Linked DNA regions of Pelobacter seleniigenes DSM 18267. Each later gene encodes a partner of the first gene's protein in a complex. Links are inferred from orthologs where the notes say so. Each region holds a gene or a part of one and is shown on either strand. Other genes may lie near its edges.

Evidence for each region.
Region 2: the proteins of lplA (region 1) and gcvH are in contact, whole or in part, in a crystal structure (PDB 3A7A), measured with the Escherichia coli proteins. The link is inferred for Pelobacter seleniigenes DSM 18267 from one-to-one orthologs.

What each region holds. Positions count from the first base shown.
Region 1 is NZ_JOMG01000002.1:886,258-898,261, reverse strand. Bases 3,384-6,323 are described here. They hold lplA (lipoate--protein ligase), read right to left. Parts: upstream 5,392-6,323; coding sequence 4,375-5,391; downstream 3,384-4,374. Other genes in these bases: N909_RS0106815 (RNA polymerase sigma factor), read left to right, coding at 6,275-6,323; N909_RS0106825 (DUF4124 domain-containing protein), read right to left, coding at 5,518-6,081; N909_RS0106835 (MFS transporter), read left to right, coding at 3,384-4,297. In the rest of the region: N909_RS0106850 (outer membrane beta-barrel protein), read left to right, coding at 395-982; N909_RS0106845 (hypothetical protein), read right to left, coding at 1,126-1,497; N909_RS0106840 (DNA glycosylase AlkZ-like family protein), read left to right, coding at 1,699-2,799; more of N909_RS0106835, read left to right, coding at 3,152-3,383; more of N909_RS0106815, read left to right, coding at 6,324-7,522; N909_RS0106810 (VOC family protein), read left to right, coding at 7,612-8,031; N909_RS0106805 (DUF1428 domain-containing protein), read left to right, coding at 8,114-8,485; N909_RS0106800 (VOC family protein), read left to right, coding at 8,522-9,325; N909_RS0106795 (YciI family protein), read left to right, coding at 9,356-9,724; N909_RS0106790 (SRPBCC family protein), read left to right, coding at 9,772-10,230; N909_RS0106785 (glutathione S-transferase family protein), read left to right, coding at 10,344-10,979; N909_RS0106780 (dihydrofolate reductase family protein), read right to left, coding at 11,385-11,942. UniProt on the Escherichia coli protein: Catalyzes both the ATP-dependent activation of exogenously supplied lipoate to lipoyl-AMP and the transfer of the activated lipoyl onto the lipoyl domains of lipoate-dependent enzymes.
Region 2 is NZ_JOMG01000005.1:123,929-135,902, forward strand. What follows is about bases 3,323-6,232. They hold gcvH (glycine cleavage system protein GcvH), read left to right. Parts: upstream 3,323-4,540; coding sequence 4,541-4,924; downstream 4,925-6,232. Other genes in these bases: gcvT (glycine cleavage system aminomethyltransferase GcvT), read left to right, coding at 3,404-4,489; gcvPA (aminomethyl-transferring glycine dehydrogenase subunit GcvPA), read left to right, coding at 4,985-6,232. In the rest of the region: N909_RS0121870 (DUF167 domain-containing protein), read left to right, coding at 1-252; N909_RS0121875 (FmdB family zinc ribbon protein), read left to right, coding at 317-568; bifunctional methylenetetrahydrofolate dehydrogenase/methenyltetrahydrofolate cyclohydrolase FolD, read left to right, coding at 768-1,619; N909_RS0121885 (methylenetetrahydrofolate reductase C-terminal domain-containing protein), read left to right, coding at 1,749-2,417; N909_RS0121890 (methylenetetrahydrofolate reductase), read left to right, coding at 2,414-3,271; more of gcvPA, read left to right, coding at 6,233-6,340; aminomethyl-transferring glycine dehydrogenase subunit GcvPB, read left to right, coding at 6,337-7,788; N909_RS0121915 (hypothetical protein), read left to right, coding at 7,976-8,428; N909_RS24960 (energy transducer TonB), read right to left, coding at 8,476-9,555; pta (phosphate acetyltransferase), read left to right, coding at 9,667-10,668; cell division ATP-binding protein FtsE, read left to right, coding at 10,711-11,385; permease-like cell division protein FtsX, read left to right, coding at 11,524-11,974. UniProt on the Escherichia coli protein: The glycine cleavage system catalyzes the degradation of glycine. The H protein shuttles the methylamine group of glycine from the P protein to the T protein.

The DNA.
Region 1 (12,004 bases):
GCGATGACTTGACAGCGCTCACAACAAAAGAATGTCAGCGCCTGGTAACAGGACGGTGGATTGGCCATCAATGATAATGGAGTCGGCTATCTTCAGCAAGTCAGCTTCACGCCCTGGGTCCGGAAGTCACAGGATGATTGCCTTTGCCATGTTTGTGGATGTCAATCTGTATAGCATGAATGAGCCTGATAAAATCCGTGGAATTTTTGTATCCGATTGTAGGTTTTTGTAGGAACGAGGACGCTCCCAGGGGCACGGGGAGTTTTACAAAATCTTACAATTGAATACATAAAATCCACAGCTTGAAAAAATAGCCTACCGTAATGTTCTGCATCAATAACGGGCTTCCAAAACGGAACGCACTCAATATTGACGCAAGCAAAAGGAGACAATGATGAAAAGTGTGAAATACCTGGTTATGGTGGGGCTGGTACTGACAATCGCCGTTAGTACCGCCCAAGCGGATGGGACTGGAAACGGGTTCTATGCCGGAGCCGCGGTTGTCGGTTCCGGGTTCGTGCTCGACAGTGGGGACAATACCGATAAATTGGATGGCGATTCCAAAGTATCTGGCGGGGTCTATGCCGGTTATAAACACAGGATTATCAAAGGGATGTTTGCTGCTGGAGAAGTTTTTTATCACGATACCGCAGCGGACAAGAAATTTTCCGATGGCGACAAAATGGAGCTTGACCCGCAATATGGGCTTAAGTTCCACCTGGGCTATGAGTGGGACAGCTGGTCCGTGTACGGGATTTTGGGCGCTGCCCACCTGGGCTACGATGTGACTCAAAATGGAGAGCATAAAGATGACGGGAGCTTCCAGGCACTATTTGGCGGTGGTGCCGGCTATCAGTTCAATGAGAAGATTTCCACCAATCTGGAAATAACGACCACCGGCGAAGAGGTTGATATTGCCGGAGATGACGACAGAACGCTTGGTCTACTCACCATGCGGCTAGGAGTCAGTTATCATTTTTAATTGGGTGAGCCGGTTTTTGAAAGAGCTGCTTACCAAGTTTATCAAGCCAGGCAGGAAAAGTTTTTTTCCTGCCTGGCAAACTTCATGAGTCAGGGAATTAAGATTGCTTTTGATCTTCTGCCGTTTCAGGGAGCGGCCGCTTGTTACTCCGCTTCTTTCTGCAGTTCCCGGTAGCGCAAGCCATGGATGGTATTCTCAATCCCGGATTGCCGGTTGGCCGGGTCGGTATGATAATGATAGTTGCTGGTTCCTAACGTGGTCAGGGTTGTCCCGTAGATCTTCAAGTCTTTATCCTCAGCCGGGGAAACGCCGAAATCCTGACAGACTGTCTCATATTCCGTTCGAGACAAAGGCTTTTTGGGAATACTGTTGAAGCGGCGCATATGCGCAATAAATTCTTGCGGGTCCTCAACCGTAAAGCAGCGGTACCATTTTTCTGGTTCAGTGGTGTGATAGCCGGATTCCACAAACCGTCCTTCAGCCGTTTTCTCCATCGTTGTCCAGACTGTAGCCATGTCGTCCTCCTTTGATCGAATTAAAAAATTATCCATGCATTCTACATGTTTGTGGTGAGATTTAAAGAGATATCTGGTAGACAGAAGGAGACGAGCCCCAGCCGGGGAGAGGCAATTTTCATTGGCCATCCGGATGCGCGGTAAGCGGGTCAAGTCCATCGCAGGGTTTCCTCCCGGCCACGAGCGCCGTTGGAGTAAGCAATGGGCCCGATGACAAAAACCATGTCAGGAAAAAATATGCATATCACTCTTGCTCAGCTCAGATGGCACCGGCTCATGAGGTCAGGTCTGATAACTCCGTTCGCCTCAGCAGAGGACTGCGCAGAAGCACTCATTGGAGTGCAGGCGCAAATGTCACGCGCTGCTGCTCTTGCCATTGCAGCCAGGATCGCCGGTGATTTTTCTTTCCGGAAATTCGAAGAGTTGCTGTACCGGCAACGTTCTCTTGTCCGCACATGGGGACAGCGGAACACCCTGCATACCTTTCGCTCAGCAGATTGGCCCAATCTGGTTGCGGCGCTTGGTTCCCGGCGCTCCTGGGCGCACGGAAAGTTTCTTGAAAACGGCGGCTCTGCGGTTGATTGCGAGCGGTTGATTGCAGCTATCGGCAAAACCCTGCAAGGGAGACCGCCGCTCACGCGGGAGGCGATTGCCGGGCAGACCGGAATGGAGGCATCGGGCTGGGGCGGACTTCTTATTGACGCTGCTTATCGGGGCCTGCTTTGCGATGCCGGAGCGCGGCGGTTTGCTCATGGCATGCACTGGCTGCCCAGGCGCATGGAGCAACCGGACCCAAAAACCGCCAGCATCGCTTTGATGCGTCGTTACCTGCGTAACTATGGGCCAGCACGGCCTGCGGATGCCGCCTTCTGGTTTGGGGAAAAAGTGGCCGTGGTCAAGCAATGGCTGGCCAGCTTGGACCTGATAGAAGTCGTGTGCGAAAAGACTCCACTTGTCGCCCTCCGTGAGGACAAAAATGAGCTGACCTCGCTTGCTCCGCCACGCTCCACGCAGGGTTGGCCAATTGTCATGCTGTATCGCTTCGATCCTCTCCTGCTGGCCCACAAGGGCAAAGACTGGATCGTTCCGGCCCAACACTATGGCAAGGTCTGGACGGCCGGCGGGCATGTCTCGGGGGTCATTTTACAGAAAGGGGTCGCAGTGGCCACCTGGCAGTATCAAAAAAGTGCGGGTCGATATGGCATTACCCTTGCGCCGTTCTCAAAAACAAAAATCTCCCAACGGATCCAAGAAAAAGTTGAGCAGCAGGAAAAATTTCTGGGAAAATTCTTTCTTCAGTGATCATTCTGTGGGGCAAAGCGCTTTACCTGGGAAATCCAGCGCAATGGTCCGCAGGCGCCACAGTTTCAGGGCGCACTTTTTTGCGCCCGCGATATTTTTTGCTATGAAGGAACAGACTCGGCATTTTTCCCGGTGCAATGGCGAGAGACTCAATGCTGACAGGCCAGCTGCACAAAAAACAGGTGAATAGAAAGAGTCTTTTTCTCTTTTTTTTACGTGGATTAGTGGGGTAATGTCAAAAACTTGAAATTCATCTGCCCTGCTCGGGTGATGTGCGTTGGTTAACCGTTCCTCCTTTGTTTCCTGCAGAAAGTCAGATATTGTGCCCCCACAGACATTTAAAAGAAATGAAGTGTTCGTCCTGTCAATCGCCCACCTTGCTCATGATACGTTTTCCGCGATCCTGGCGCCGCTCCTGCCGCTTTTGATTGCGAAGCTCGGCATGTCGCTTTCGGTGACGGCTTTTCTCGATATTACCCGGCGCATTCCGGCACTCTTCAATCCGTTTTTGGGTGTCCTGGTCGAGCGTACCGGCAGCAAGTACATTGTCATCTTCACACCGGCGATCACGGCACTCAGCATGGGCTTCGTCGGCCTGGCCAACTCGACGGTGATCTTGTTTATCCTGCTGTTTGTCGCCGGGGTCTCGGCGGCGCTGTTTCATGTCCCTTCCCCGGTGATGGTTAAGAATGTGGCGGGCAATCGAGTCGGTACCGGAATGAGTTTTTTCATGGTCGGTGGGGAACTGGCGAGAACTCTCGGCCCGATGTTGGTTATTGCCGCAGTCTCCGCTTGGGGACTGGAAGGGATTTATCGACTGATCCCCTTGGGGCTACTGGCTTCTCTGGTCCTGTATCTCAAACTGCGCAATTATCAGAGCCCGCAGCACCTGAGCAAACCTAAAGAAAAAGGGGATACCCGCAAGATTCTGAAACAACACCGGTTTTTTTTTATTGCCCTGGCTGGCTTCATCCTGTTTCAGGCGGTGGCAAAGAGCGCCCTGACCCTGTATTTGCCGGTTTACCTGACCGGGCAGGGCAGTTCCTTGTGGTATGCGGGTATTTCCTTATCTGTCTTGCAGTTTTTCGGCGTGGTCGGGACGTTCTGCGCCGGGAATCTCTCCGATCGCATCGGCCGGCGCAAAACCCTGCTGCTCTCCAGCGTTGCAACGGTCCTTTTTATGGGGCTGTTTGTCTGGAGTAACAATATTATCCCATTGGCTGTGCTGGGACTGTTCCTGCTTGCTTCAGGACCGGTTCTGCTGGCCAAGACCCAGGATATCGCAACGAATATGCCGACTTTTATGAACAGCATGTACATGTTCATTAATTTCGGTGTCAGCTCGGTGGCGGTTTTTGCTGTCGGTCTGCTCGGGGACAAGCTCGGGCTGCAGACGACTTATATCATTGCAGCGTTCTTCTGCCTTGGGACTATCCCGCTGGCCTGGCTGGTGACCCTGGAACAGGGCCAGGAGACTCCCCCGGAGTTTCCCGGCTGAAGATTCCTCATATTGTTGCTGAGTCGGTACCGCTCAGGACATGACCTGCCCTGGCAATTGCCTTGCGGCGCTTTGTTTCAGGCAAATTGCTTTGTTAACCATTGCTGAGTGGTCGCAAGCTGAGCCTGGTACTGCGGGTAGCTGTGCAGCAGTTTTTCTATACAGGATGACACGCTTGCGGACTGGTATTGCAGGCCGTGCAGCGCTTCCGCAAAACGTTCCATCGGCAAGGGATCGAGCATGTCGGTGTAAATGGTGGCCTGCTGAATCGTGCCTCGCTCCACGTTGAGTAACATTTCAACCCCGCCCCAATCAAAACGCTCGTCCAAAGAGTGCGTAAACGGAGGAGTGCTGCCGAAATTCCATTCCCAACTGCATTGGCGGGCAAATTTTTCCTTGAAGTCCGGCAGGTTCGCGAAGTGCTCTGGAGTGATGAATTCGGTTGTGACCGCGACCTGATAGTAATCCTGATAGGCCTGGCTGATTGCTGCGCTCACTGTTTGATGGCTAAGATCAGGAACCAGCGTGTTCAGATTGACAACTCGTGATCTGATGGAGGCAATTCCCTTGGCCTGTAACTTCTTCGGGTCGGGGTTGAGATAGTCGGCCAAACGGTTCAGGTCGGCGTTCAGCAGCAGGGTGCCGTGGTGGAATCCTCGGTCAGGAGTTTCCCGATAGGCCGAACCGGAAAACTTGCGCAGGCCGGTTTCATCTTCGATCACCAGGTCGTTACGGCCGTTGGCCTGCCCCGCGATCCCCAGCTTTTCCAAAGCGTTCAGGACGATTTGGGTCGATACGCTTTTATCATATTCGGGCTTGCCGGCCATGAAGGTAAAGCAGCTGTTGCCCAGATCATGAAAGACCGCCCCGCCACCGGTCTGGCGGCGGGCAAGTTTCACCCCGTCCTGCTCCATGCGTTCGGTATTGCATTCTCGCCAGGGGTTCTGCGCCCGGCCGATCACCACGGTGTCGGCGTTTTGCCACAAGAACAGGACGCGCTGGTCGGCCGGCATGGAACGGAAAATAATATCTTCAACGGTCAGGTTGAACCAGGGATCGGTCGAATCGGAAATGAGGATACGGGTTTTGTTCATCGTTTACTCGCTGCAAGTTGTAGGGATTATTCTGTCGTTTAGAGAATCATAGCCGTATTCGGTTTTAAAGGTAAACGGGGGAAAGACATTTTGCTCGGACGGCGGGGCCGGGTCGGCACGATGTCTTTACCTGCTGGTTCGGTTCAGCTCTTGAATCTGTTTTTCCAAATCATTCTGGTTTTGTTTAAGCAGGGTCAGTTCGGCCCGGATCGCCTTGATTTTATCCCTGGCTATGAAGTTTTTATTGCGCAGCTCCATTTGCAGAGCTTTGATTTCCGTCAAAATCCTCTGCTCCTGGAGTTTCCCATAGGACGTGTTTCTGTTGTACCTGCTCAATTGCTTGTTCAAAAGATCCACTTTCTGTTCATAGTCCTGTTGAATCGCAGCCATCGATGCCGTGGTTTCATTGATTTCTTTTTCCTTCATGGAGATTTCACTGTCGAGGATTTCAGCATTGAATCTGAGTCTTATCAAGTCGCGTTTTTGCGCAGCGTTCGGTCCATCATCCGTTCCGGTTTGATGGGTCGGTTTTTCAGCAAATTCAATCACCGACATCTCTTCGCTGTTTGAGCTGCAGGGCCTGTCGGAGTAAATGGTTTTGCCGTTGACTGTGCAGGAATAGATCGCAGGTTCGGATGTGCCCGCCATGAGGAAAAGAAAGAGGGTTGTCACTGCCGCTGTTTTTAGCATGAAACTTTCATTCGCTATTGAGCAGGTCGTAGGTCTGCTGATGGCCCATGGGTGAAATCACTTTGCCATCATAAGCTGGTGTTTCGGCACAAATCAAATGATCGTCAAGTCTGTCCATCGTTCCCCGTCTTTCCTCTCATACGGAAAACGCCCCCTTCTTGACGCTGGTGACCACCAATTTATACACTGCAATATGACCTCTCTTTTCGTTGAACAACGCATTACAGCGATCTTTCGCCATGAATCGCGGCGGGTACTGGCCACTTTGATTCGCCTGTTGCATGGTAACTTCGATCTCGCCGAGGATGCCCTGCAGGAGGCCTTTATAGCGGCATTGTCACAGTGGCAGCACGAGGGTATCCCAGACAATCCAGGGGCTTGGCTGGTGTCTACCGGTCGATTTAAAGCTATTGACCGGATACGTAAAAGCACACGCCTTGATAACTTTCTTAAAGAGCTTGCCCAAACTCTGGAAATAGAATCACACGCTCAACAGTCGGAAGATGACGAAGAGATAGAAGACGACCGGCTGCGGCTGATTTTTACCTGCTGTCACCCCAGTCTCGCCATGGAGGCGCGCGTCGCACTGACCCTGCGGGAAGTGTGCGGCTTGACCACCGAGGCTATTGCCGCGGCGTTTCTGGTGCCGGTGCCGACGCTGGCGCAACGCATTGTCAGGGCGAAAAACAAAATCCGCGATGCGGGCATTCCTTATGAAGTGCCCGAGCCCGAAGCGCTGCCAGAACGCCTGGACGCCGTGTTATCGGTTATTTACCTGGTTTTTAACGAAGGTTACACGGCCTCCAGTGGTGCACAGCTTACCCAGAGAGACCTCTCGGCAGAGGCCATTCGTTTAGTAAAGCTCTTGCAAGAGTTATTGCCCAATGCCGAGGTTACCGGCCTGTTGGCTCTGATGCTGTTACACGATGCCAGACGTGACGGACGCACCAGCACCAGCGGCGATCTGATTCCCCTGGAAGCACAAGATCGCACCCGGTGGAATAGGGCCCAGATCCGCGAAGGCTGTGATCTGGTGGTAAAGGCCCTGCGGTCTGGCCCGCCTGGCGTGTATACCCTGCAAGCGGCCATTGCCGCCGTCCATGCCGAAGCGCGGACGGCGGAAGAGACCGACTGGGCGGAAATCACTGGCCTTTATGATGTTCTGCGGCGAGTCAATCCCTCCCCAATCGTGGAACTCAACCGCGCCGTTGCCCTGGCCATGCGTGACGGGCCGGAAGCCGGCCTGCAGGCCATTGATAAACTCATGAATCACAAGGAGTTACAGCGTTACCATCTTTTATACGCCGCGCGCGCCGACCTGTTCCGCCGTCTCGGTCAATCACAGGACGCCATTCACTGTTATCAACAGGCCCTGGATCTGGCACAGCAGGAGCCCGAAAGGCGGTTTCTGCAGCAGCGATTGGCATCACTTCAAAAATAAATTTTAGAGACTGTCGAAACTGCTGTCTGGCCGACGACTATTGGGTGACAACACCTTATCACTGACCCGATACCAAGGAGTATTCAGCGATGACAGCCATGATTTTTGTCAACTTACCCGTCACCAATCTCAACACATCAATGGCCTTTTACCAGGCTCTTGGTTTCGAGAACAACCCCCAATTCACTGACCAGACCGCCGCCTGCATGGTGTGGAGTGAAGCAATTCATGTCATGTTGCTCACCCATGATAAATGGCGCCATTTTACCGATCGCCCAATTCCACCTGCCAACACCAGTGAGGTGATGCTCGCTTTGTTGATGAGTAGCCGTGAGGCCGTCGATACCATGCTGCAGAGCGCTGCTGACAAGGGCGGAACCGCCGATATCAATCCTGTCCAGGACTTGGGATTTATGTACGGCCGGGCCTTGGCGGATCCCGACGGCCACATATGGGAAGCAACGTGGATGGATCCAACGGCGATGCCCGCGGAAGAGAAGAACCGGTAAAAAATTCTCTGTCCTGTCGATCTTCAGCGGGAATCAACGCCGAAAAGGTGAAACCACTCACGAACGATTTGAGGAGCTGAACATGAGTTATATCGATGGATTTGTCCTAGCCGTACCCAAAATCAAGAAAGACGCCTTTATCGAGCACGCGGGTATTGCCGACGCCGCCTTTATGGAGTGGGGCGCCACCCGTATTCTCGAATGCTGGGAAGACGATGTCCCGGATGGCAAAATCACCGACTTTCGCCGGGCGGTACAGGCAGAGGAAGGAGAAGCCGTGGTATTCTCCTGGATAGAATGGCCCGACAAAGCGACCCGCGATGCCGGTATGGAGAAAATGGTGGCAGCTATGAAAACCGACTCTCGCATCAGCCCGGAGAAAAACCCCATGCCCTTTGACGGCATGCGCATAATCTTCGGGGGCTTTGTGCCGGTAGTGAAGCTCGAAAAATGATCGCCTGCCATCCACTGACAAAAGTGAGGAAAAAACATGCCCAATCAACACGGCGAATTTATCTGGTACGAATTATTAACCGACCATAGCGACAGTGCGGTGCGGTTTTACAACGCAATTCTTGGCTGGCAGGCGACCGACAGCGGCCAGCCCGGAATAGATTACCGGATTTTCCACGCCCGGGATGAGGACAGCGGAGAATCCCACGCTGTCGGTGGCCTGATGCAACTCACCGAAGAAATGCGTCAGGGTGGCGCCAAGCCGGTATGGCTGGGTTATATCGGCGTGGACGATGTCGATCAGACGGTTGGCAATATCATTGCTGCCGGTGGCGGCGTGCAAATGCCTGCAACGGATATTCCCAACGTCGGCCGCATCGCCATGATAACCGATCCTCACGGCGCTCCGTTTTACGTCATGCGGGGTATCAGCAACAAAACCAGCCTGGCTTTTGCCTCGGACAAACCCCGCGTCGGGCACTGTGCCTGGAATGAACTCGTCACCCCCGATCCTGAAGCAGCCAAAGCATTTTATTTCACTGAATTTGGCTGGAGCAAAGAGGGCGAAATGGATATGGGGCCGCTGGGGCGTTACGAATTTATCCGCCATAACGGGATCATCGGTGCCCTCATGCCCAAACCGGAAGCGCTGCCGATACCGCTGTGGCACTACTATTTCCGTTGCGCTGACATCGACGATGCCTGCAAGGCCATGACCGCCAACGGCGGACAAATCCTGCATGGCCCCGATGAAATCCCCGGCGGGGACTTTATCGTCAAGGGCTTCGATCCGCAGGGAGCGCTGTTCGCCCTGGTTGGCCCAAAAAAACAGCCGGCTTAAAAAATCGACTATGACGTGGGGAATAAAACTATGAAATACCTATGCCTCGTTTATTACGACGAAAAGAAAATGCAGCAACTTTCCCAACAAGAGTGGGACAGCCTTAACCGGGAGTGCATGGAATGCGTGGCCGGTTTAAACAAAGGCGGTCATTTTCTCGATGGTGCGCCACTGTTATCCACGGATACCGCAACCACCCTGCGCATGCGCGATAACAAAGCGCTGGTGACCGATGGTCCCTTCGCAGAGACAAAAGAGCAACTGGCGGGGTTTTATATGCTGGAAGCGCGGGATATGAATGAGGCGATTCGTCTGGCAGAGAAAATTCCGCCGGCGCGCTATGGCTGCGTGGAAATCCGCCCGGTGCGGGAATTGATGGAGCAGGGCAACAGCCGTTGATCACTGACAAATCGACACACAACTCACTGAATAGATAGGAGATAATTATGTCTAATGAAACCGGTACAGTTCGGCTACACCGTGTACTGCCCGCCCCGGTGGAGCGGGTCTACAAAGCGTTCACCGACAAGCAGGCGCTGGAATACTGGCTGCCGCCCTACGGTTTTACCGGCACCATCCATGAAGCGGATATCCGCGAGGGTGGCGGTTATCGCATGTCTTTCACCAATTTCGGCACTGGCAGCAGTCATTCGTTTACCGTTGAGTATGTCGAAATGGTGCCCAACAAACGCATCCACCATACAGATCGTTTTGACGATGCCAACCTGTCTGGTGAAATGCAAGTCACCATTGACTTTAAAGCGGTGTCCTGTGGCACGGAAATAAACATTGTCCAGGCAGGTATTCCAGCGCTGATTCCTGTCGAGGCCTGTTACCTGGGCTGGCAGGAATCACTGGAACAGCTTGCCCGGTTGGTGGGTCCGAATATTCCTGATCATGAATAAAATTATCGATGATGGAATTTTCCCCTGAATTCATGACGTTGTTGGCGAGTTGAACCCATCATTGGTCATCGCAGGTGGACAGTCAACCCGATACCGAGGGGAAAGGAGAGAGCATGACCGAGTTGATTATCTGGACTCTTGACTGGGTACCCGAAGGCCCACGAGGTTTTGTGCGCGATTTGAGGCTACGATGGGCCTGCGAGGAAGCTGAACTCCCATACCAGGTCCAGACGGTTCCGTTCGATGGCCGCGAAACCAATCATCTCGCGCAGCAGCCTTTTGGACAGGTTCCCTTCCTGACCGACGGAGACTTACAGATATTCGAAAGTGGTGCAGGCTTGCTGCACCTGGCCCGAAAATCCGACCAGCTGATGCCGCGCGATCCCGTTGGTGAAGCGCATACCCTGCAATGGGTTATTGCCGCACTCAACTCGATTGAGGTGGTCACCATACCTTGGTGGTTTCTGAAGGTATCCGGTAACGAGGACAATAGTCTTGCCGGCTGGATGGACATGCGCCTCCAGCAACTGGAGAATGTTCTACGCGAGCGAGATTGGCTTGCGGCAGATCGCTTCACTGTCGCGGACCTGCTGATGGCAGATGTATTACGTGTATCGAAGGTCCGCGCGTTCGGCAACCGCCCGGCGACCGAAGCCTATGTAGCGCGCATAACCGATCGTCCCGCATTTAAAAAGGCTTACGCCGATCAGATCGCACATTTCGAGGCGGCCGACGGGAAGCGGGTATAAGCGATATTCCGGTCACGCAGCAAGGCACCATGTCCGACAGTTGAACGGTCAAAAGGCCAGAAATTCAACGCAAGGCTATTGTGGAAGCCAATCCCGATAACAATACCGTGACTTTGCCTTCAAAAGGCAGAGGGGGAAGAAATCCGCTGGGCTTATCGCTCCTTCGGGCACCGTTAAAAATCATTGGAGATTTATTCAGATCTCTCGATCGAGGTAATTAGTTGGCATCCGGAAACTCGGGATAGCAACGCATAAATTTTCAGATTGGAAACGAGCAATTTTACGTTGTGGCAAGGAAATCAAGGGGTTGCGCGGAGGCGTAGTCCTTTACGCCGCACAAGAAAACCCGCAGATTGACACCGCCACAGTGGAAAAGGGCCGTTTCCGGATGAAAACTTAATTAGCTCATATTTTTCTTGTGATGTCATAACGCAATTCAACCATGCTCGACCCCATCTGACGAACGGATATCAGCTGTAAAACAGGACTTAATGCAGCCCGCGGAAATAACGGTTTGCCTTTACCCAGAGTGACTGACCCAATTTGAACAATCAACTCATCCAATAATCCAGCATCGTAAAATTGACCGGCCAGGTCGCCGCCTCCCACTATCCAAATGTTCTTATTGTCCGCAGCTTGCCGCATTTCCTGATGAACCTCTTTTACATCGCCGCTGACAAAGCGGATATTAGCACCGTCAATAGATGGCAATTTACGGCTGGAAAAAATCCACGTGGGTTGGGTATACGGCCACGGCTCTCCGGCTTCTTCCGCCACTTTTTCCGCATTGCGCAGCATCCACTCATAGGTCGCTGAGCCCATCGCCAATGCACCAACCTCGGCAATGAATTCCGGGTAACTGGAATCCCCCAGTTCACCCAGTGAGAAAAGCCACTCGAGCGAATCATCCTCTGTGGCGATGAAACCGTCGAGACTTGTTGCTGTATAAAATTGTGTCTTCATGGCGCCATCTCCCTTACAGATGTCTGAACTTTGGGGTGGATTCTCAAGTTGTTGTAGAAACC
Region 2 (11,974 bases), on another replicon or contig:
CCGCGGGCCAGCCGCAATGAGCTGGTCGGACTCCAGGGCGACTGTCTTAAAATCCGCCTGACCTCGCCGCCCGTGGAAGGGGCCGCCAATAAAAGCTGCCGTGATTTCCTGGCCAAACTTCTGGGGGTTGGCAAAGGACGGGTCGCTCTTGTGGCCGGGCAAAAATCGCGGCAAAAGAGGTTTTTAATTCTCGATGTTGATTCAGCACTCGTCCGCGCGGTGATCGAACCGATTCTGGCACATGCTTCTTGACAGAGATTTAGCTATTTTATTAACATAAATGATTGTTCGGGATCATTTTTAGGAGGATTAAGTCATGCCCTTGTACGAATATCAGTGTACTGATTGCGGAGCTCGTTTTGAGGTCCGGCAAAAGTTTTCCGACGCTCCGGTGGAGACCTGTCGGGAGTGTGGTGGAACGGTTAAAAAACAAATTTCGCAAAGTGCCTTTGCCCTGAAGGGCGGCGGTTGGTACGATCAGGGTTATTCCCAGAAGGGTACCTGTCCGTCTGCTGCCGGAGGCGGGGGCGAAGCCTGTGCGTCCTGTCCGAAGGCCGTCAATAGTTAGTCATTCAAGTTCGACCCATTGATTCAATCCCCGCCGGGAGAAAATTCCGGCGGGGATTTTTTTATGCCGCTCCGCGCATTTTGGCGATCTTGGCGACTTTACAAACCCAGGTTGCTTTCGTATAGTCTGAACTTTATGGCCTTTTCTATGGGCCGTGTCGATAGCAATGAACAAACAGCAGGAATTTCAGGAGGATGAAGTGGCAAAAATTATTGACGGCAAAGCGATCGCAGCCGATATGCGACAGGAGATTGCCGATGATACCCGCTCGTTGATTGAGCAGGGCGTGACCCCAGGACTGGCCGTGGTGTTGGTCGGGGAAGATCCCGCCAGCCGTGTCTATGTCTCAATGAAAGAAAAAGCTTGTGCCGCAGCAGGGATTTTTTCTGTTGAGCATAAATTGCCGGCAACGACCAGTGAGGTCGAGCTGCTGAATTTGATCGCACAGTTGAATGGCGACGAGCGGATCGACGGGATCCTGGTTCAGCTGCCTTTACCGGATCATATTGATGAGGGCAAAGTGTTGGAAGCGATCTCACCGGCCAAAGATGTCGACGGATTTCATCCCTATAATGTCGGGCGCTTGGTAACCGGCAACCCGCTCTTTCAGCCTTGTACGCCCTATGGCGTCATGAAAATGCTCGAACGGACCGGTGTCGAACTGAAAGGGAAAGAAGTCGTGGTCGTCGGCCGGTCCAATATTGTCGGAAAACCGGTTGCCCTGATGTGTCTGGCTGAGCATGCGACAGTGACAATCTGCCATTCGCGGACTGTTGACCTGGCGCAAAAAGTCGCTGCTGCCGATGTCGTCATCGCTGCGGTCGGCAGGCCGGAGATGATCAAAGGAGAGTGGATCAAGCCTGGTGCCGTGGTCATCGATGTCGGGGTTAATCGGGTTGGTGACAAAAAACTGGTTGGGGATGTTGAATTTGCCGCCGCTTGTGAGCGGGCCGCAGCGATCACTCCGGTTCCCGGCGGCGTCGGTCCTATGACCATTACCATGTTGCTCTATAACACTGTCGAAAGTGCCAAACGGCGGGTTGCCCGCTAATCAGGTGGGGTAAAAACCGCGGGGTCTCCACCCCTGAAAAGCAACGGTTCAAAGATTCGGTTAATTTTTGCCCCTGCCGCCCTGAACCTTCCTGGCACTTTCGACAGACAGTTGAAAGGACGGGTCTGCATGATTGTCAGCGCTCCCAAAGATCGTCAGCGGTTGAAAGAGTTGCTGCGCCCCGATGACCGGGTTTTTCTGATCGGTTGCGGTTCTTGTGCCACGGTGTGCAAGATCGGAGGAGAGGAAGAGGTCTTCGCCTTTCAGGAATGGTTGGAGACGCAGGGGCATGAGGTGACCGGGAGCATGGTCCTGAACGAAGCCTGCCACATCATGCGGGCGGCGCGTGAGCTGCGTCGTTTTCACGGGCAGGTGGAGGAGGCGGATGTGTTACTGGTGTTAGCTTGCGGCGCCGGTGCTCAATCAATATCGGACTGTACTGATAAAGTCGTCTTAACCGGAGTTGATCCGATGTTTCTCGGCAATGTGCGCCGCTATGGGCAGTTTGAAGAGAAATGTTCTTTGTGCGGGGATTGTCTTCTCAACGAAAGCGCCGGGATCTGCCCGGTGACAACCTGTGCCAAAGGCCTTTTGAACGGCCCCTGTGGGGGCATGGCGGACGGGCAGTGCGAAACCGATCACGATCGGGAGTGCGCTTGGGTGCGTATTTATCAACGTTTGCAAGGCCGTGAGCAAACCATTTTCAGCTTGGTGGTCCCTCCGAAAGACTGGAGCCGAAAGTTTAAACCGGGCCAGCACCAACTGCGCAAAACTCCCTCGGCAGGGGGAGACGAATGAGCCGACTTGGCACAAAATTACAGGTCGGCGAGTTCGTCATTACTGCTGAACTCGCACCGCCGAAAGGGGCGGATCCTGAGGCGATCCTGCGCAAGGCTGAGGCCCTGGAAAGGGTCGATGCAGTCAATCTGACGGACAATCAGGGTGCCCGTATGCGGATGGCTCCTCTGGCGCTGGCGCGAATTCTTCTGGAGCGCGGTCATGAACCGGTGCTGCAGGTGACCTGCCGGGACCGCAATCGCATCGCCTTGCAAGCCGATCTGCTCGGTGCTGCAGCGCTCGGCATTGAAAATCTGCTGGTCCTGTCTGGTGATCATCCCCGTTTCGGCGACCATCCCGGCGCCCGACCGGTGTTTGACCTTGATTCCGTCCAGTTGCTCCGTGGTATTCAGCAGCTGCAGTCCGGAATAGACATGGGCGGCAGCCGTTTGCAATCAGCACCGCACTTTTTTGTCGGTGCCTCTGCGGCGCCTGCTGCACAGCCCATGGAACCGGCCCTGTTGAAAATCGTTAAGAAAATTTCCTGCGGGGCGCAATTTTTTCAGACTCAGGCCGTATTCGAACATAATCAGCTTGAAAAATTTATGGGATTTCTGGCAAATTATCGCGTCCCGGTGATCCTCGGGGTGGTCCTGATTAAGAATGTCAAGGTTGGCGAATTTTTGAACAGGCACATTCCTGGTATACAGGTGCCGCCCGATCTGTTAAAACGCCTTGAGGTGGCATCCGATCCGTTGGCCGAAGGGGTGAGTTTTGCTCGCGAGGCGGTCTTTTGGGCGCGTCAGTTTTGCCAAGGAGTCCATCTGATGACATTCGGTCGCGAGGATTTGATTCCGGCAATATTGGCCGACTAAATGTAGTGCGGCCGAGAGGTTTCCAACGGGTCTTTGACCGTTAGCTGTTTTTGAACTGTTGCGTCGGCATGGCCGCCGGCGGGCGACAACATTGTCCCAGGCCTGACAAAATGACCGACAAGGAGCCTGTGTATGAAAAAAACACCGCTCAACGAGTTGCACCATCACCTTGGTGCCCGTATGGTAGAGTTTGGCGGATGGGAAATGCCGGTACAGTATAGCGGGGTCATTGCCGAACATCTGGCGGTACGCCAGGCCGCAGGACTGTTCGATGTCTCTCATATGGGGGAGATTGAGGTCAGTGGCCCGCAGGCGTTCGAGTTTTTGCAGTATGCCACCACCAATGACCTGAGCAAGCTGGTTGACGGGCAGGTCCAGTATACCGCACTCTGTTACCGGGATGGCGGGGTTGTTGATGATCTGACCCTCTATCGCAAAGGAGCGGAGAGTTTTCTTCTCTGTGTCAATGCCGCCAATACCGATAAGGATTTTTCCTGGCTGCAGAGCTTGCAAGCTGACAGCGGGATAGGGGATGTGGTCTTGGTCGACAATAGCCGGGATTATGCCCAACTGGCACTGCAGGGGCCGGCGGCGGAAAAAATTCTGCAGCAGCTCACAGATATCAAGTTGAGCGCGCTCAAATATTATCATTTTGTGCAGGGGCAGGTCGCGGGTCTGGAGATGCTTGTTTCACGGACCGGCTATACCGGTGAGGATGGCTTTGAGCTGTACTGCGCTGCCGACGATGGGGTGCAGCTATGGCAGGCTTTGAGCGCTGCCGGGCAATCGGCAGGATTGGTACCGGTCGGTTTGGGCGCGCGCGATACCCTACGGCTGGAAAAGGGCTATGCCTTGTATGGCCATGAGATCAACGCGGAGATCCTTCCTCTTGAGGCCCGGCTGGGTTGGATAACCAAACTGGATAAAGGGGATTTCTGCGGTCGAAATGCTTTGCAAAAGGCCAAGGATGTCGGATTGAAGCGGCAACTGGTTGCTTTAGCCCTGACCGAGAATGGGGTGCCGCGGGATGGTTATCCGGTGTTTTGCCGGGATCGTCAGGTTGGCTATGTGACCAGTGGGACTATGTCGCCAAGTTTGAAAAAAGGTATTGCGCTGGCCCTGATTGAGACCGCCGTTGCCGAGTCGACAGAACCTTTGTCCATCGGTATTCGAAAAAAGACAGTCACAACAACGAGGACGGCCTTGCCGTTTGTCTAAACCAAAACAACTGCCCTGAGAGGGCCTCTTTTTACTTTTGAGGAGGATGTGATGGATTTTCCTGATGATTTGAAGTACACGGAAGAACACGAATGGGTCCTGGTCGAAGATGATATCGTAACCATCGGGATAACAGACTTTGCCCAGGAACAGCTTGGTGATGTGGTCTTTGTCGAACTGCCTGAAGTCGGCGATGATCTGGAAGCTGGGAAAAGTTTTGGCGTTGTCGAATCAGTCAAGGCCGTTTCCGATATTTATGCGCCAGTCAGTGGGGAGGTCGTCGAAATTAATGATGAACTCCCTAACGAACCGGAGATCATCAATAGCTCTCCTTACGATGATGGCTGGCTAGTCAGGCTGAAGCTGACCGATCCGGGTGAACTGGACGATCTCATGGACGCCGATGCCTACCAGGAATTTATCGAGCAAGAATAGAGACAAGGCGCCTGTTTAACGGGCGCTTTTTGTTTAATAGTTAATCCATTACCTTAAGGGGTGGCCATGCGTTACCTTCCTCATACCGATGCCGAGATCCAAAATATGCTGGATACTATCGGGGTCGGCTCAATCGATGAACTGTTTTCCGGTATTCCGCAGAACTGTCGACTTCAGCGTGACTTGAATCTGCCGGCCGCAAAATCAGAAGCGGAAGCGATGGCGCTGCTGAGGACGCTGGCTGCCAAAAATGCCTGCTCGGACCAGTGGGATACGTTCCTCGGTGGCGGGGCCTACAATCATTTCAGTCCGGCCGTGGTTGATCATCTGGTGAGCCGGAGTGAGTTCTATACTGCCTATACTCCGTATCAGCCGGAAATAAGCCAAGGCACCTTGCAGGCGATATTCGAATTCCAGACCATGATCTGCCAATTGACCGGGATGGATGTGGCCAATGCCTCTATGTATGACGGCGCTTCGGCTTGTGCTGAGGCCGTGCTGCTGGCTGTCCGGACCGGGCGGAAAAGGCATCGGATCCTGCTTTCCGGGGCGCTTAACCCGCAGTATCGACAAACTGTCGCAACCTATTGCCAGTACCTTGATGTGGAACTGGTCCAGGTTCCGGTGGCCGCTGGTCATACCGATCTGAAAGCACTGGAGTCGATGGTCGATGACAGCGTGGCCGCCGTTGTCGCAGGATATCCTAACTATTTCGGACAGATCGAAGACCTTGCTGCGATCGCGAAGGTGACTGCCGCTGCCGGCGCACGGCTTATCGCCGCCGTCGCGGAACCGCTCGCGTTGGCCCTGTTTAAATCTCCCGGCGAACTTGGTGCCGATGTAGTGGTCGGTGAAGGACAAAGTTTCGGGATACCCCTTTCTTACGGTGGTCCGGGGATTGGTTTTTTTGCCGTTAAAAACAGAGATATGCGAGCTTTGCCCGGCCGGCTGGTTGGCGAGACCGTCGACCTGGATGGCAAGCGCGGTTTTGTTCTGACCCTGGCGACCCGGGAGCAGCATATCCGTCGGGAAAAGGCCACCTCGAATATCTGTTCCAATCAGGGGATGTGCACCCTGATGGTGGGTATTTATCTGGCCCTGCACGGCAAGCAGGGGTTACGCAAGCTGGCTCAGGTGAATTATGCCAAGGCGGCCTATGCCAAGTCCCAGATCGCCGCGCTTGACGGCTTCGAAATCGCTTTTGCTGGGGAGCACTTCAATGAATTTGTCGTGCTCTGCCCGGAACCGGTTGCGGCATTGAAAACTCGCCTGGAGCAGGAACAAATCCTGGCCGGGATTGCCTTGGGCCGGGATTTTCCCGAACTGCCCAACGGATTGCTGGTTTGTGTGACGGAACAGAACAGCCGTGAGCAGATTGATCGTCTGGTCAATGCTCTGGCAGGAGGTCAGGCATGATGAATACTGATGGGCGCGGTCTGGTTCTTGATGAAAAACTGCTCTTTGAGCAGTCCCAGCCCGATCGAATCGGCTACAGCATCTCCGAGCTTGATGTTCCTTCCGCAACTCCGCAGGAAAATTTGCTCAGGGATGAGATTGAGGGTTTCCCGGAGCTGTCGGAAGTCGATGTCGTCCGCCATTATACCCGGCTTTCCAGTTGGAATTACGGCGTTGACAGCGGTTTTTATCCCCTTGGCAGTTGTACCATGAAATACAATCCCAAAGTCAACGAAGCCGCTGCCCGGTTGCCCGGGTTTGCCGGAATCCACCCCCAGACTCCGGAAGCTTTGAATCAGGGGGCCTTGGAGCTGATGTATCAGCTTCAGCAGGCGCTCGGTGAAGTCTCCGGCTTCCCCTGCCTCACCTTGCAACCGGCTGCCGGAGCCCAGGGCGAATTCACCGGTATGCTGATGATTCGAGCCTGGCATGAGGCCAATGGCCAAAAGCGCCATAAGGTCATTATTCCAGACACTGCCCATGGGACCAATCCGGCCTCGGCCGCCTTGTGCGGCTTCGAAGTGGTCACCGTGGCGACCGACGGCATGCTCAGCAAGGAAGCCGTGGCTGCTGTGTTGGATGATGAGGTCGCTGCGCTGATGGTGACCAATCCGAATACGTTGGGGCTGTTTGAAAAGGATATTCGGGAGATTTGCGAACTGGTCCATGCCCATGGCGGTCTGGTCTATTGTGACGGCGCCAACCTCAACGCCTTGATGGGGATCAGCCGCCCCGGGGATATCGGCATCGATGTCATGCATTTCAACCTGCATAAAACCTTTTCCACGCCGCATGGTGGCGGCGGGCCGGGTGCCGGGCCGGTGGGCGTGGTGGAAAAACTGGAACCGTTTTTGCCTTGTCCGGTCATCGTTAAGGATCAGGAACAGTATAAATTCGATTATGAACGGCCGCAGTCCGTTGGCCGGGTGCAGTCGTTCTACGGCCACTTCGGTATTCTGGTCCGGGCCTACAGCTATATCCTGGCCATGGGCGGGGAAGGGCTGAAGCGTGCAACCCAGTTGGCTGTCCTCAATGCCAATTATATTCGTGCCCGCCTCGAAGGTGTCTATGACCTGCCGAACCCGCAGCGGTCATTGCATGAGGTGGTTTTTTCCGAAGCTGCCCTCGGGAATGGCTGTCATACCCTGGATGTTGCCAAACGCCTGATCGATTACGGGTATCATCCACCGACCATTTATTTTCCCCTGGTGGTGCGGGGGGCGCTGATGATTGAGCCGACGGAAACCGAGAGCAAGCAGATCATAGATGAATTCTGTGAGGCCATGCTGGCGATTGCCCGGGAAGCGGAGCAGGAACCGGAAAAACTGCGCAATGCTCCGACCAGGGCCCGGGTCAGGCGGCTTGATGAAGCAGCCGCGGCGCGAAAACCGAAATTACGCTGGATGTAGCAAGTTTGCATTGTTGAAGATTAAAGGCCGGGGACAGTGTAATGTCCCCGGCAGGGTTTGCAAAGTCCTCGGGGATGGGCTTTCCAGCCATTTTAGTCGTGCCCTTCCTCGTTAACCCCTCTCCCGGCGCTTGCCTTTACTGATGCGTGCCGGGAATCCGGTTTCAGCCAAGGGAAAGACCAAAGTTATGTTTCGATATGCGTATACCCTTTGTGGGATCCTGCTTGCGACTCTGCTCACCACCCTGTCTTATTTTTTCAATCTGGACCTGTTTGACCGGTTCGCCCATTTGCTGAAACAGCTGGAACATCTGGAGATCGATGAAATCCTGGTCGCTCTGGTCATCATTCTGCTGTTTTTTCAGATCGATGTGTTCCGCAAACGCCATGAAACCGCAGTGGAAAAGGAAAAGGTGAAGATTTACCGGGCAATGTTGTTCGGGATGCACCATATCCTGAATAATTTTTTACAGCAGATGCAGTTATTTAAATGGACTGCTGAAAAAACGCCCGGTTTTGATCCTGACGTCCTCAAGCTTTATGATCAGGTGATCGCGGAGACCACTCAGCAGATTCAAGCCATTGGTAATGTCGGTAAAATCGATGACGAAGATATTCGGCAATCGGTGTTGCCCAAATAGATTGAGTCACTCGACGGAAGTGGGGAGGAATGGGCGGATTGTTTTGCTCAGCGCCCGTAAATAAAGCGCCCGGTCAGGTTGTAGCTGAAATAGGCCCTGATTTTCAGCTGTTCATGTGGATAATAACGGGATAGCGGTCCAAACGGAGCTGCCCGGTAAATCGCCTGGATTGCCTCGTAATCAAGCAGGTCTGAACCGCTGGTCTGCTTCAGGTCGACATCGAGTAGTTCTCCTTCCTTGTTGACGATAATCAGCAACTCAAGGGTTCCCTGTTCTTCTTTTCTAAGAGCTTCAGCCGGGTAATTCCAGACCCGTTCGACCCGATCATGGAAGCGGCGGAAAAAAGAAACCAGCAGGTCGTTTTGCAGATTCAGCCATACCGTATCGCCGATTTCCACATCATCCCGCTGTTTCATCCGGTTGCGCTGGCCAAGTTTGCCTGCAGCGATTTTCCCAAGGGTATCGGCGTCCGGGAGTAATTGCTCGGGCGATAAGTTCGGGACGGTCGGCGGCAATGGTTTCGGCACGCCGGCTTCTTGAGCAGGTTCATTTTGGGTTGACGGTACGAGCGGCTCAGGGGCAGGGGGCAGCTGCGGCTGAGGTGGTGCCTGGTCCGCTTTCAATCGTGGAATCCCCGAACTGGAGGGGCGGCTTCCGGTCACCGGCGCTGACGGTTTGGCCGGCTGCGGGGGGCGGACGGTATGCCGTTGCGGCAGCGGCGGCTTGACCGTGGTCTCGTCCCGGACATCATCGGCTAACGGAGCCTGCTCTTTGATGACCTGTTGGTCGCGATCTGCCCGCTCCGCCTTTTTAGGCGGAGGCGTCAGTATTGGAGTAGGAGGGCTGAAAGGGACCTGATCAAGTTCGTATCCCTCAAGCTTAGGTTTTTTTTCGTTGCGAGGAATGTCGACCAGGCGCACAATTGTCGGTTGATGCTGCTTGATTTGGACATCGTCGGTTGTTTGAATCAATGGCAGCATCAGGACAACCAGCACATGCAGGACCAGAGAAACCAGCAGACAAATGATAAGCAGGTGAGAGCGTATTGAGCTGCGCGACCTGGAAGAGTTGAAATCGTTCATAGGCAGATGATTATAGCCGGAGTTGTCGGCAACGGCCAGTTCCATTCGCGTTTGCCGGGAAAAATGATTGACCCTTGCTTTTTCAATTGGGTATAACGATACGCTGTGGTTAGTAATATACTCAATAAATTTCAGATAATTCTATAGGAGGAACGTATGCACCTTGTAGAGCAGATTAAAGCAAAAGCCCGCGCCAACAAACAGACGGTCGTGTTGCCGGAAGGCTATGACGACCGGATGATTCAGGCTGCGGCGCTGATTGTCGCTGATAACCTTGCCGATGTCGTATTGCTCGGCAATCAGGATGCCCTTAAAGCCAAGGCCGCTGAGCTGGGCGTGGTTCTGGACGGGGTTACCCTGGTGGATCCCAAGTCTTCTGAACTGCTTGCTGGTTACGCTGATGAACTGGTTGAGATCCGCAAGAAGAAAGGCCTCAGCCGCGAAGAGGCTCTGGCTTTGTTGACGGCTGATGACAACCTCTTTTTCGGCGCCATGATGGTCCGTAAAGGAGCTGCCGGCGGGGCTGTGGCCGGCGCTTTCAATACCACCGGGGATGTTTTGCGGGCCGCTTTTCAGGTGGTTGGCACCGCTCCCGGTATGAAAACGGTCTCTTCGGTCTTCCTGATGGTGACCAATACCCCTGAATTTGGTGAAAACGGGGTCATGTGTTTTGCAGACTGTGCCGTCAATCCCAATCCCGATGCCCAGGCCCTGGCTGAAATCGCCGTCAGCACTGCTGCCAGCTGCAAAAGTTTCCTCGGCGCCGAGGCTCGTGTGGCCATGCTCAGCTTTTCGACCAAGGGCAGCGCCAGCCATGATGATTGCAACAAAGTGATTCAAGCCCTGGACATCGCCCGCAAGCTTGCTCCGGAACTGGCCATCGACGGTGAGCTGCAGGCTGATGCCGCCCTGATTCCGAGTGTTGCCAACAAAAAAGCACCGGGTTCGTCTGTCGCTGGCAAAGCCAACACTTTTGTTTTCCCGGATCTGGATGCCGGTAATATCGGTTACAAACTGGTGCAGCGGTTCGCCGGAGCGGAAGCTGTCGGTCCGATTATTCAGGGGCTTGCAAAACCGGTGAATGACCTGTCCCGCGGGTGCTCGGTTGAGGACATCGTCAGTGTAGCCGCAATCACCGCAGTTCAGGCCCAAGGCTGATTTTTACGGCATACAGCAGAGAGGGTCGACCGCTGAGCAGTCATGATCCAGCTATTTAACGTTACCAAAAGATATTCCAGCGACTCGGTCGCGATCAAGGATCTTTCTTTGCAGATCCCCAAGGGGGATTTTGTCTACGTTACCGGAGCGTCCGGAGCGGGGAAAACAACCTTTCTCCGGATGCTCTACGCTGCTGAAAAACCGACCCGCGGTCAAATTCTCATCGACCGGCAGAACGTCACCCGCATCCGTAGTCATCAGATCCCTTACCTGCGCCGAAAGATAGGCGTGGTCTTTCAGGATTTCAAACTGCTGCAGAGTCGGACCGTGTATGAAAATGTTGCTTTTGCCCTGGAAGCTCAGGGGAAGAAGCGCTTTGAAGTCAGTAAAAAAGTTTATCAGGCTCTCAAAGAAGTCGGTTTGGAACATCGCCTCCAACGCAAACCGCTGGAATTATCCGGCGGTGAACAGCAGCGCATCGCCATTGCCAGGGCGCTGGTCGTCGATCCCCTGATCCTCCTTGCCGACGAACCGAGCGGCAACCTCGATAAAGCGGTCACCCTGGAAATTATGGAACTGTTCAAACGGGCCAACGCCCGCGGAACAACCGTGTTGCTGGCCACTCATGATCATGATCTCAATCGGCGTTTTCCGCGGCGGGTGATTACTCTGGAAGAGGGAAAACTGATTGGCGATCAGCAGCCTCTTCAGATATAATCCGCACTGTCTTATCTCAGTAGCAGCTTGTCATAAACGCGGAGACTGAACAGGCTTCTTTCCGGACGGAACAACTCGGTTGGTGGTTTTGAACCTGGCTCCAGAATATTCATCAAGATTCACCCGGAGGACCCGGTAGTGCTGGAAAGAATACGCTATTTCATATTCAGGGCTCTGCGCAATATGCGGCAGTGGCCCTTTCTGTGCACGGCATCGATCCTGACCATGGCGGTTGCCCTAGCAACGGTCGGTAGTTTTTTCCTGGTTGTTGTTAATGTGGAGCAACTTGCAACCCGCTGGACCAAGGAGATTCAGGTCATCGCTTATCTGAAGGCGCCGCCGGCAACAGCGGAGCTGCCCGAACTCATCAAGAAAATCAAAACCTTTCCTGAAGTCACTACGGTCGCCTATGTCTCTCCCGCGGAGGCCATGACAAGGTTCCGGGAGCGCCTTGGCGACGAATCCGGTTTACTGGACGGCATCAGCGATAATGTCCTGCCGGCATCCTTTGAGATAGGGGTGCAGCAGGAGTATCGCACCCAACAGGGAGTCAGTCAGTTTGTTGAGAAACTCGAGAATACCTTGAATC